One region of the Rhodoferax koreensis genome, then DNA from elsewhere that is predicted to be linked to it. Evidence: predicted binding sites of a transcription regulator. Region 1 holds the regulator's gene; the other holds the start of a gene.
The links. Region 1 encodes LexA, which represses DNA repair genes until DNA is damaged. Its sites were predicted from a motif close to ACTGTATNNNNATACAGT; they were not measured.
Positions count from the first base shown of each region.

Region 2: the regulator LexA is predicted to act here: its motif matches at 1,776-1,793, upstream of dinB (DNA polymerase IV).

Region 1 covers NZ_CP019236.1:3,452,616-3,458,554, forward strand. The annotation lists gene lpxK (tetraacyldisaccharide 4'-kinase) at 1-257, shown strand, start outside; gene RD110_RS16025 (Trm112 family protein) at 301-483, shown strand; gene kdsB (3-deoxy-manno-octulosonate cytidylyltransferase) at 503-1,276, shown strand; gene adk (adenylate kinase) at 1,426-2,082, shown strand; gene RD110_RS16040 (asparaginase) at 2,132-3,124, opposite strand; gene lexA (transcriptional repressor LexA) at 3,226-3,906, shown strand; gene RD110_RS16050 (hypothetical protein) at 4,037-4,477, shown strand; gene RD110_RS16055 (D-2-hydroxyacid dehydrogenase family protein) at 4,582-5,589, shown strand; gene RD110_RS16060 (hypothetical protein) at 5,632-5,939, opposite strand, start outside.
Region 2 covers NZ_CP019236.1:4,153,520-4,159,458, reverse strand. The annotation lists gene RD110_RS19340 (DNA topoisomerase IB) at 1-340, opposite strand, end outside; gene dinB (DNA polymerase IV) at 448-1,713, opposite strand; gene RD110_RS19330 (BON domain-containing protein) at 1,836-2,309, shown strand; gene RD110_RS19325 (GFA family protein) at 2,414-2,914, shown strand; gene RD110_RS19320 (extracellular solute-binding protein) at 3,032-4,099, shown strand; gene RD110_RS19315 (ABC transporter ATP-binding protein) at 4,106-5,206, shown strand; gene RD110_RS19310 (ABC transporter permease) at 5,208-5,939, shown strand, end outside.

The DNA.
Region 1 (5,939 bases):
AAGCCGGGCTCACGCTGTCACACACGGAAGCCCTGCCTGACCACTCCGATTTCGATAGCTGGCAGCGCAAGCCGGATCAGCGTGAAATGCTCATTTGCACCGAAAAAGACGCCGTAAAGCTGTGGCGTCGCGCGCCCGATGCGCTGGCCGTGCCGCTGGCCGTGACGCTCGACGCCGGCTTCCTGGCCGCGCTGGACGCGCGGGTCGATGCGCTCACGCAGGGGCGGTCGGCCTCGTTATCATCGGCGTCTGCCTGACGATCACCCTGGTCGCCCTCCCGAACACCGATTGAACCTCCGCATGGATCCGAAACTTCTTGAACTGCTGGTTTGCCCCGTGACCAAAGGGCCGCTGCAATACGACCGCGAGCGCGAGGAGCTGAGCTCGCGCAGCGCGCGGCTGGCCTATCCCGTGCGAGACGGCATTCCGATCCTGCTCGAGGCCGAGGCCCGCACCCTCAGCGACGAAGAGCTCGGTTTGTGAGCGGCAAGCAGGTATCGCCATGAGCTTCACCGTCCTCATTCCCGCGCGGATGGCCTCGACCCGGCTGCCCAACAAACCGATGGCCCACCTGGGCGACGTGCCGATGGTGGTGCGCGTGGCCCAGCGCGCGCGCCAGTCGGACGCTGTGCGCACCGTGGTGGCCGGCGACAGCCCCGAGATCATCGAAGCCTGCCAGGCCCACGGCATCGACGCCATCCTCACGCGCAACGACCACCCCTCGGGCAGCGACCGGCTGGCCGAAGCCTGCCACCTGCTCGGCCTGGCCGACGATGCCATCGTGGTCAACGTGCAGGGCGACGAGCCGCTGATCGCGCCCGTGCTGATCAACGAGGTCGCCGCGCTGCTGCAGGCCAGGCCCGAAGCCAGCATGAGCACGGCCGCCCACGTCATCGACCAGTTGGCCGACTACACCAACCCCAATGTCGTCAAAGTGGTGCTCGACGCACAACAGCGCGCGCTGTATTTCAGCCGCGCACCGATCGCCTGGTGGCGCGACGGCGCCGTCCCCGCGGTGCCCGGAGCCCTGCCCGGCTTCAAGCAGCTTCCGCCCGCGCTCAGCCCGCTGCGCCACATCGGCATCTACGGCTACCGCGCCGGCTTCCTGAAGCTGTTTCCCACGCTGGCTCAGGCGCCGGTGGAGGTCTGCGAAGCCCTCGAGCAACTGCGTGCGATGTGGCACGGCCACCGCATCGCGGTGCATGTGACCGAACATGCGCCGGGCCCGGGTGTCGACACGCCAGACGACCTGGAACGGGTACGCAAACTGTATTGACACCACGCTGAGCCGAACGGGCGCACACACGCCGCGCGCGTCGCCTGTCAGCCAGCTGCAGGGTGGCGCATGCTATCCTTCTCCAATGAAGCGTTGCGGCCACTTGCGCGGCCAGCATCGCCACGACTTCTAAAACTCCGAGGACATCCATGAGATTGATTTTGTTGGGCGCACCTGGCGCGGGCAAAGGCACGCAAGCCACCTTCATCTGCCAGAAATACGGCATCCCACAGATCTCCACCGGCGACATGTTGCGTGCCGCCGTGAAGGCCGGCACGCCCCTGGGCCTGCAGGCCAAGGCCGTCATGGAATCCGGCGCCCTGGTGAGCGACGATCTCATCATCAACCTGGTCAAGGAACGCATGGCCCAGCCGGACTGCGCGGTCGGCGCCCTGTTCGACGGCTTCCCGCGCACCATCCCGCAGGCCGAAGCCATGAAGGCCGCCGGTGTGAAGCTGGATTACGTGCTCGAGATCGACGTGCCCTTCGAAGCCATCATCGAACGCATGAGCGGCCGCCGCTCGCACGCACCTTCGGGCCGCACCTACCACACGAAGTTCAACCCGCCGAAGGTCGAGGGCCTGGACGACGTGACTGGCGAGCCGCTGATCCAGCGCAAGGACGACGAGGAAGAAACCGTGCGCAAGCGCCTCGAGGTGTACAGCGCGCAGACCCGCCCGTTGGTCGACTACTACGCCAACTGGGCCAAGGCCGAACCGGAGGTGGCCCCGAAGTACCGTGCCATCAGCGGCATGGGCACGGTGGACGAGATCACCGCGCGCGCACTCAAGGCCCTCTCGTCCTGATCGACACGCCCTTGCACCAAAACCAGGCCGCTCCGAGGAGCGGCCTTTTTCATGTGCGGGCTGGAGAGAGCAGCATCAGCAGCAGCGCCACGCGTGCCTTCACCGGCGACAGGCTGCCTGCATCGGGAAGCACAGCGCCTGGTGTGGTGAGGATGCGGCCGCCGGTGCAGCGGGTGGCGCGCAACACCTGCACGCCTTGCGCCTGCGCCGCAAGCAGGCCGGCCTCCAGCGCATGGTGCACCGTACCGTTGCCGGTGGTGGCGACCACCAGGCCAGCAACGCCCTGCGCCACCAACGCCTCGACCAGGCCTGCGCCCGCGCCCGCATGGCTCATGACGATTTCGACGCGCGGCCAGTCCGCCGCAGCCACGGCTGAGGCGCCAACGACCTTGCCCGCAATGCCCGCGGGAACAAGCGATCGGCCCGACGGCCAGGCGCGCAACAGTCGCAGCGCGCCCTCTTCCACATAACCCACCGGCCCGGCATCACCCGAGCCGAACGCATCGAGCCGGTAAGTGTGCACCTTCTGCACGTCGAAGGCGCCATGCACCACGCCCGCGCACACGGCCACCACACCACGCGCACCGGCACTGCCGGCGACGGCCACGGCATCGAGCACGTTCTGCGGGCCATCGGGCGACAGCGAACTGGCCGGCCGCATCGCGCAGGTCAGTACCACGGGCTTGGCCGGATCGAGCACGGCCTGCAGGAAAAGCGCGGTTTCCTCCAGCGTGTCGGTGCCGTGCGTGATCACCACGCCGGCCACGTCGTCCTGCGCGAGCCAGTGCGCCACGCGGCCGGCCAGCGCCTGCCAGACGGCGAAATCCATGTCCTTGCTGTCGACCTGCGCCACCTGCTCGGTGACGATGCCATAGCCGCTTCGGGCCAGTGCAGGAATGGCTTCGAGCAATTGGTCCACACCGACCTGGGCCGCGGTGTAGCCGATGTTGTCGCCGGCCGTGGCGGACGTGCCGGCGATGGTGCCGCCGGTGCCCAGCACCACGATGCGAGCCGTGGAAGTTTCAACAGATTTTTCCGACATCGCTTGCAATCTTTCAAAAACTGAACAAAAATACAGGTACTGGATATTCAAACAGCCTGACGATCCAGAACCTCATGCCCTGCACTGCTCCGGAGCCACACATGGATTTGACCCAGTTTCCCGCCAAACTCACCGCCCGCCAGCAACAAATCCTGGAACTGATCCAGACCGCAGTGTCGCGTACCGGCGCCCCGCCCACCCGCGCCGAGATCGCTGCCGAACTCGGGTTCAAGTCGGCGAATGCGGCGGAAGAGCACTTGCAGGCCCTGGCGCGAAAAGGGGCCATCGAACTCGTCAGCGGTACGTCACGCGGCATCCGGCTCAAGAGCGACACGCTGCGCTCCATCAACGAGTCGCGCAGCCGCTACAGCATGCCCCTGCCCGGCATGGCGCAGATGGCCCTGCCGTTGGTCGGACGCGTGGCCGCCGGTTCGCCGATTCTGGCGCAGGAACACGTCGACCAGACGTATTACGTGGAAAGCAGCCTGTTCCAGCACAAGCCCGACTACCTGCTCAAGGTGCGCGGCATGTCGATGCGCGACATCGGCATCATCGACGGCGACCTGCTGGCCGTGCAGTCGGCCAAGGAAGCCAAGAACGGCCAGATCGTCGTCGCCCGCCTCGGCGACGAGGTCACCGTGAAGCGCTTCAGGCGCACCAGGGATGCAATCGAGCTGCATCCCGAGAACCCCGACTTCCAGACCATCGTGGTGTCCCCCGGCGAACCCTTCGAAATCGAAGGCCTGGCCGTCGGGCTGATCCGCAACACCATGCTCATGTAGCGCTCTCGCGCATCCCCATGCCACAACGGGTGGCGGGCGTTGGGCCGTGCAAGCGGCCGGCAACCCCGTTGCGGCGTGTTCTTTTGCAATCCTGCCTGTGTCTTATCTCTGGTACCAAAGGAGTTTTCACATGGGAATCGCATTGTTTTCTGCCGCCAACCTGATCGAGTCGCTGCAAGGTGTGATCGGCTGGCTTGCGCCGCGCGACCAGCGGGCCGCTTCGGCGCATAACGCACCGCCAGCAGTCTGGCATCGGCCCGCGCGCTCGCGTGGCCGCAGCGGCCATGCGGTACCACACGCCGGCCACATGACACCTGGTGGTGGCTTCGTCTCACTTGGTTCCGATCACGCGGCGGCGCCGCTGCTGCCTTGCCCCACCGCGCCGCGGCAGGCTGCACGCAGCCTGCGGGCGCAACGGCCGCTGCGCGTGGTCCGTGTCATGGATGCGTCCACCTCGTCGACGCTCGTCGGCCGCATGGTGATTTCAGGCCGCATGGCCGACGTCTGCGCCGAACTCGATCGCCTGGCCGCACTCGAGGCGGGCACCTCATCGGCGCTGGCCATGGGCTGACGGTCAGCGACCCCGCTGTAAAAGCGTGTTAACGCTACGCGCCTGAAGGCCTGGCTTGCGGCCTGCGGGCGGAAAATCAAATGGCCTCAAGGCACAATGGCGCCATGAACATTGTGATTCTCGACGACTATCAGGATGCGGTGCGCAAGCTGAACTGTGCCGCCAAGCTCGAACCCTATGCCGCCAAGGTCTACACCAACACCGTCAAGGGCCTGGGCCAGTTGTCGGTGAGGCTGAAAGACGCCGACATCATCGTGCTGATCCGCGAACGAACCCACCTGAACCGCCAACTCATCGAAAAGCTGCCCAAGCTGAAGATGATCTCGCAGACAGGCCGGCTCGGCCCGCATGTCGACGTGGGCGCCTGCACCGAGAAAGGCATCGCGGTGGCCGAAGGCGGCGGCTCGCCGATCGCACCGGCCGAACTCACCTGGGCGCTGATCATGGCCGCCACGCGCCGGCTGCCGCAATACATCGGCATGCTCAAACATGGCGCGTGGCAGCAGTCGGGCATGAAGGCCGGCTCGATGCCGCCCAACTTCGGCATTGGCACCGTGCTCAGGGGGCGCACCATCGGCATCTGGGGTTACGGCAAGATCGGCCAGATCATCGCCGGTTATGCGAAGGCCTTCGGCATGAACGTCATGGTCTGGGGCCGGGAAGCCTCGCGGCAGAAGGCCTTGGCCGACGGGCTGGGCGTGGCCATGAGCCGCGAAGCATTCTTCGCCGAGGCCGATATCGTTTCATTGCACCTGCGGCTGAACGAGGAAACGCGTGGCATCGTCACGCTGGACGACCTGTCACGCATGAAGCCGACCTCGCTGTTGGTCAACACCTCCCGCGCCGAACTCATCGAGCCCGACGCCTTGCTCGCCGGACTGAACCGTGGCCATCCCGGCATGGCTGCCGTCGACGTGTTCGAGAGCGAGCCGATCCTGCAGGGCCACGCATTGCTGCGGCTCGAGAACTGCATCTGCACACCGCACATCGGTTATGTGGAGCAGGACAGCTACGAGATGTATTTCAGCGCCGCGTTCGACAACGTGCTGAACTTCATCAAGGGCACGCCGGTGAATATCGTGAATCCGGGCTCGCTGCAGGTAAGGCGTTGAACAGCTCGTGAACATCCGGAGGCGGAAAACTTCCGCCTCGGCTCACTTCGATTTGGGCGAGATCTTGGCTTCGATGCTCGGATCGAACAGGTCGAACTCGATCAGATTGCTGTCCAGGCCAGTCGACGGCGGGAAGCCGGGAGGGACATCTGCCGGCGCGGGCGACCCGGCTGGCGGGCTCGGTGGAAAAGATTCGGGCAAGTCCAACATCGGCAGCGGCGGTGCACTCACATCGTGCGAATGTCCCATCACCTGCAGCTCCGAATTCGAGAAATCCAGATTCAGGTCCAAGTCCAGGTCGAGATCCAGCGGCTGTTTGTAGGAAGGAATATCCACCCCCGACGCGGGCT
Region 2 (5,939 bases), 700 kb from region 1:
CCAGGCTGAAAGCCTCGAGCCGTTCGAATTTGTTCTCGTCGCGTTCGGCGTTCCACTGCGGGTGGTAGCGGTACTGCTTGCGCCCGCGCGAATCGATGCCAGTGGCCTGCAGGTGGCCGTCGGGCCAGGGGCAGATCCACACGGACGTGTAGGCCGGCGGGATCGCCAGCTTGTTGATGCGGTCGATGTCGTCGTCGTCGGTCAGCCACCGTCCTTCGCTGTCGCGGTAGCGGAACGCATCGCCCTTTCGCAGGCGGGTCAGGCCCGGTATCTCATCGCTGACATAGCGCAGCGACGACACGCTTGCATTCTTGGACGAAGGGGATTTTTCGGTAGCCATGGCAATAGTCACACTTTGAAACTTGAGGTGTAGCCGTTACGAGTCTGATAAAGCGTAGGACGTTGCGCCGATTTTGTGCGAGAAAGTAACAAAAGCCACAGCGGCTGTCAAAACAAAGAAGCCGTCTTTGCTTCAAAATTGATAGCTGATACCGCTGTTTTCACATGGTATTCGTTGGATTTTATTCCAGAGTTACCGAGCAGTTCAAGTTTCGTGAGAGATCCCATTCGCACGCCCAATAGTCGCAATTTTCGATCAAATGTTGCACGTTTCAGACATTGCCCCGCCGCCTGGCGAATGGTTCTGGCGTCCGCGGTGAACGTCTCGAGCGTGTGGTCGCGTGTCGCGATTCGGAAATCGTCGTAACGCAGCTTGATGCCGACGGTCTTTCCGACGTAGCCCTTGCGTTGCAGGTCTTCCGCGAGCTTTTCGCAGAGGTGGGTAAAGATGGCGCCGAGTTCGGCTTTGTCGCGCACCACGTGCAGGTCGCGGTCGAAAGTGGTCTCGCGGCTCATCGACACAGGCTCGCTTTCCGTCACCACCGGCCGGTCGTCGCGCCCATGGGCGGCGTTGTGCATCCACGCGCCGTAGGCCTTGCCGAAATGCGCCAGCAGCCACTGCGGATCGCAGGCGGCGAGTTCGCCGATGGTGTGGATGCCCAAAGCAGCCAGCTTCTCGCCGGCCTTGGGCCCGATGCCGTTGATCTTGCGCACGTTCAGCGGCCAGACCAGGGTCTGCAGGTCCGCCTCGTGCACGATCGAGATGCCGTTGGGCTTGTTGAACTCGCTGGCCATCTTGGCGATCAGCTTGTTGGGTGCCACGCCGACGGAACAGGTGAGGCCGGTCTCCTCGAACACGGTCTTCTGCAGCAGGCGGGCTAAGGCCCGGCCGCCATCACGCTGGCCGCCGGGCACATTGGTGAAGTCGGCGTAGACCTCATCGACCCCGCGGTCCTCCATCTGTGGCGCGAGGCTGGTGACGATGGCCTTGAACTTGCGCGAATACCGCCGCACCTCGTCGAAGTCCACCGGCAGCAGGACCGCCTGCGGGCACAGCTTCGCCGCCTTCATCAGGCCCATGGCCGAGCCCACGCCGAACTGCCGCGCGGCATAGGTGGCGGTGGTGATCACGCCGCGGCCCACATAGTCCTTGAGCAGCGGAAACGCCTCGACCGGGATCTGCGCCAGGCTGCGCCCGCCCTGGGTCTGCAACAAGGTTTCGTCGACCTTGCGCCGGCCGCCGCCGATCACCACCGGCAGGCCCTTGAGCTGCGGATAACGCAGCAACTCGACGGACGCGTAGAACGCGTCCATGTCGATGTGGGCGATGCGGCGCGGAAGCGGCACCTTGGCCGTTGCGGGCGGAGTCGTCATGCGGGTGCGGAACGGATGGGGCGGGTCATTCGGCCGCGGGGCGTGCGGATGTTGACCGGATTTCTGGTGATTTGTACAGTATATCGGCGCATACTGCGACGAAAACCCCTGCGGGATTGACCATGCCTGTTGTACACCTTGGCGCGCTCGCGCTTACCTTCGTTTTCCTGGCCTGCGCCGTGCAAGCCGAGACCACGCCGGAGCAACCGGCCAACCATTTCAACGACCCTTTCCTGCAGGTCACCAGCGCCATCGCGGATTGCCCGCCCGAGCCAGGCCCGTTGATCACGCTGGCGCAGCAGCAGGCCGAGGCGCATTGGCGCGCGGAACGCGGCACGAGCTGCTTCCGTTCCGGCCGCTGCCGGCTGCCGAACGCCTACCTGTACGACGCCGAAATCATTCCGCGCGTGCAGAAGGCGATCCTGGCCGATGGGCGTTTCGGCGACACCAGCATCTGGGTCGAGGGCCAGCGCCGCTGGGTCTGGCTCAAGGGCTGCGTGCGCCGGCCGGAGCAGGCTGCGGCGCTGGAGCAACTGGTGCGTGGCATCGACGACGTCGAGGCGGTCATCAACGAGTTGAAGCCACGCGGGCCGTGAATCCTGCCAGGGCAGGCAAGGGAAACTGCGGGGGCGGGCGGCTGGACGTGTCGGCAGAATCGTTGCGCAGCGCAACAAGAAATACACCCGGAGGAATCCTGCCCATGCGAGCCGTCGATGAGCCGCCTTTCGATGGCGGCTGCACCTGCCGTTTCGTGCGTTACCGCATGGCGACGCGCCCCGTCTTCGTGCATTGCTGCCATTGCCGCTGGTGCCAGCGCGAGACGGGTGCGGCTTTCGCGCTCAACGCCATGATCGAAGCCGACCGGGTGAAGCTGTTGCAGGGTGCGGTGGAGCTGGTGCATACGCCGTCCTTCAGCGGCAACGGGCAGATGATCGCGCGCTGCCCGCAGTGCCGTGTCGCGGTGTGGAGCCATTACGCGGGCGCGGGCGACGCCGTGTGTTTCGTGCGCGTGGGCACGCTCGACGAGCCCGGCCAGATGCCGCCCGACATCCACATCTTCACCGCCTCGCGCCAGCCATGGGTGCAGTTGCCGACGGACGTGCCGGCGTTCGAGGCGTATTACCAGGCCTCCAAGGTCTGGCCGGCCGAGAGCCTGGCGCGCCGCGCCGCCTGGATGGCTGCGAAGGCCGGTGCACGCTGAGCGGATTGACTTGGAAATGAAATGCGCACACGCTATGCTTTTGCGCACCGTTCTGCGGCACCTCATCCGGCATCAAAGTTGCTCCGCGTTCTCAACCCGTTCATCCGAAAGCCCTCCATGAAACTGTCCCGTCTCGTCCTCGCCACCGGCCTCCTGGCCGCCGTCATGAGCAGCCCGCTGCTGGCCCAGGAACAGAAGTTGCGCCTGATTACCTGGGCCGACTATGTGCCGGCCGAAGTCGTGGCGCAGTTCAAGAAGGAGACCGGCATCGACGTGGAGATCACGCTGTCCAACAACGAGGAGATGATCTCCAAGCTGCGCGCCACGGGCGGCGCCGGCTTCGACCTCGCCCAGCCTTCGCAGGACCGCATCACCGGGCCGCAGCAGGAATTCGCCATCTACAAGCCGATGGACCTGAGCAAGGTCAAGACCGAGCTGTTCATTCCGTCGATGCTCGACGCCACCAAGGCCAACACCACGCTGGACGGCAAGGTCTACGGCCTGCCGCACATCTGGGGCACCGACGGCCTCGTCGTCAATACCAAGCTCGCGCAGATGAGCGACTACCCCGACCTGTGCAAGCCCGACGTCAAGGGCAAGGTCGCCGTGCGCCTGAAGCGGCCCACGCTCTTGGCCTTTGCCTTTGCCTCGGGCAAGGACCCGTTCGCGCTGTACAAGGACCCCAAGGCCTATGCCGCGCTGATGGACGACGTGGGCAAGACGCTCACCGCCTGCAAGGCCAACGTGAAGTTCTACTGGGACAACAAGGACCAGCTGCTCAACGGCATGCGCGCGGGTGAGGTCGTGGGCGCGATGATGTGGGACACCGGCGGCTGGAAATTGAACAGCGAGAAGCCCGAGATCCAGTACATCGCCCCCAAGTCAGGCGCGCTCGGCTGGATCGACACCTTCGCGATTCCCGCCAAGGGCCGCAACGACGCCGCAGCTTACGCCTGGATCAACTTCAACATGCGCCCGGAGATCGCCGCCAAGGTGGCGGGCACGGCCGGTAACTTCACCGCTTCCAAGGGCGCGGACCAACTCGCCGATGCCAAGCTCAAGGCGCAGTTCGCCGCGAGTTTCCCCGAGGCCGCGCTGAAGAACGTGAAGTGGTACCCCGCCGTGCCGGCCGGCATCGAGGACATCGAAGGCCGCGTGCTCGATCGCATCAAAGCTGCGCAATAAGCCGCGGTGCCAGCGGACTTACAGGCCGACCACGTCGGCAAGATCTATGGTGGCCAGGTTGCCGTGCGCGACCTGTCGTTCACGGTCGAACGCGGCAGCTTCTTCTCCATCCTCGGCCCTTCGGGCTGCGGCAAGACCACGCTGCTGCGCATGATCGCGGGTTTCCTCGCGCCGGATTCGGGCCAGATCCACATCGGCGGCCAGCCCATGAACGGCGTGCCGCCGAACCGCCGGCCGGTGAACATGGTGTTCCAGCACCTGGCGCTGTTCCCGATGATGTCGGTGGGCGAGAACGTGGGCTACGGCCTGGCGCGCCGCGGCGTGGCCAAGGCCGAGATCGCGAAGAAGGTCGGCGACATGCTGGCGCGCGTGAGCCTGCCCGGCATGGAAAAGAAGCGCGTGGACCAGCTCTCCGGCGGCCAGCGCCAGCGCGTGGCCATTGCGCGCAGCCTGGTGCTGGAGCCGACGCTGCTGCTGCTCGACGAGCCGCTCGGCGCGCTCGACCTGAAGCTGCGCGAACACATGAAGGTCGAGCTCAAGCAGCTGCAGGCGGCCTTCGGCACGACCTTCGTCTACATCACGCACGACCAGTCGGAAGCGCTGGTGTTGTCCGACCATGTGGCGGTGATGAACGCCGGCAGTTTCGAGCAGGTGGGCACGCCGCAGGCGCTGTATTACCAGCCGCAGACGCCGTTCGTGGCCGGCTTCGTGGGATCGAACAACCGCATTGCGGCCAAGGCCAGTGCCGCATCGGCTTCGGATGGCCTGGCCAGCTTCGTGACAGACCAAGGCTTGACGATGCGCGCGCGGGCGGTGGGTGCGATTGCCGCCGGCCAGAAGATCGAGGCCTTCGTGCGGCCCGAAGCCGTGAGCCTGGCGCGTGTGGCGAGCGAGTTGCCGGCGGACCATCCGGCGCACACCGGTCAGGTCGAAAGCATCCTGTTCGACGGTGCGAATTCGGCTGCGCTGCTGCGCGAGACCGCGAGCCGCACCGAGTTCCGCATCGCCCTGCCGCAGACCGGGCGCTTTGCGGATTTGAAGATTGGCGAGACGGTGTCGTTCAGCTTCGATCCGCAACAAGCCGTCTGCTTTGCAGCGAAGGCCTGAAGTGGCTGCCTCGAATGGTTCTTCCACCTCCGCGCAGGCCAGGCTGATCCTGCTGCTGTTGCTCGCGCCGGCCATCGTCTGGCTGGTGGGGCTGATCGTGCTGCCGCATGTGGACCTGGCCGTGCTGTCGCTGCGCGAACGCGTGGCGCCGCGGCAGTACGCGCCGAGCTTTGCGCAGTACCGCACCTTCTTCGAGGAGCCACTGTACTGGCACACCTTCGTGCGCACGGCGACGATGTCGATCGTGGCCACCGCCATCACGCTGCTGCTGGCCTTTCCGATCGCCTGGACCATCGCCAAGCTGGTCAAGGGCCGCACCAAGTCGCTGCTGCTGGTGTTGTGCCTGATTCCATTCTGGGTGAGCGAAACCGTGCGCACACTCGGCTGGATGATCCTGCTGCGCGAGTCGGGCGTGCTGCCCGCGCTGTTGGTGAAGCTCGGCATCACCGATACGCCGGTGGAACTGCTGTACCGCGACGCGACCATCCTCGTGGCCCTGGTCTACACCTCGATGTTGTTCATGGTGGTGCCGCTGATCAGCGCCCTGGAGAGCCTGGACGACAGCCTGATCGAGGCCGCCTACGACCTCGGCGGCAACGGCCCGTCCATCCTGTGGCAGATCGTCATTCCACACGCGGCGCCGGGCATCCTCGCCGGCTGCATCGTGGTGTTCATGCTCACGCTGGGCAACTACCTTACGCCGACGCTGCTTGGCGGCAAGAACTCGCTGTGG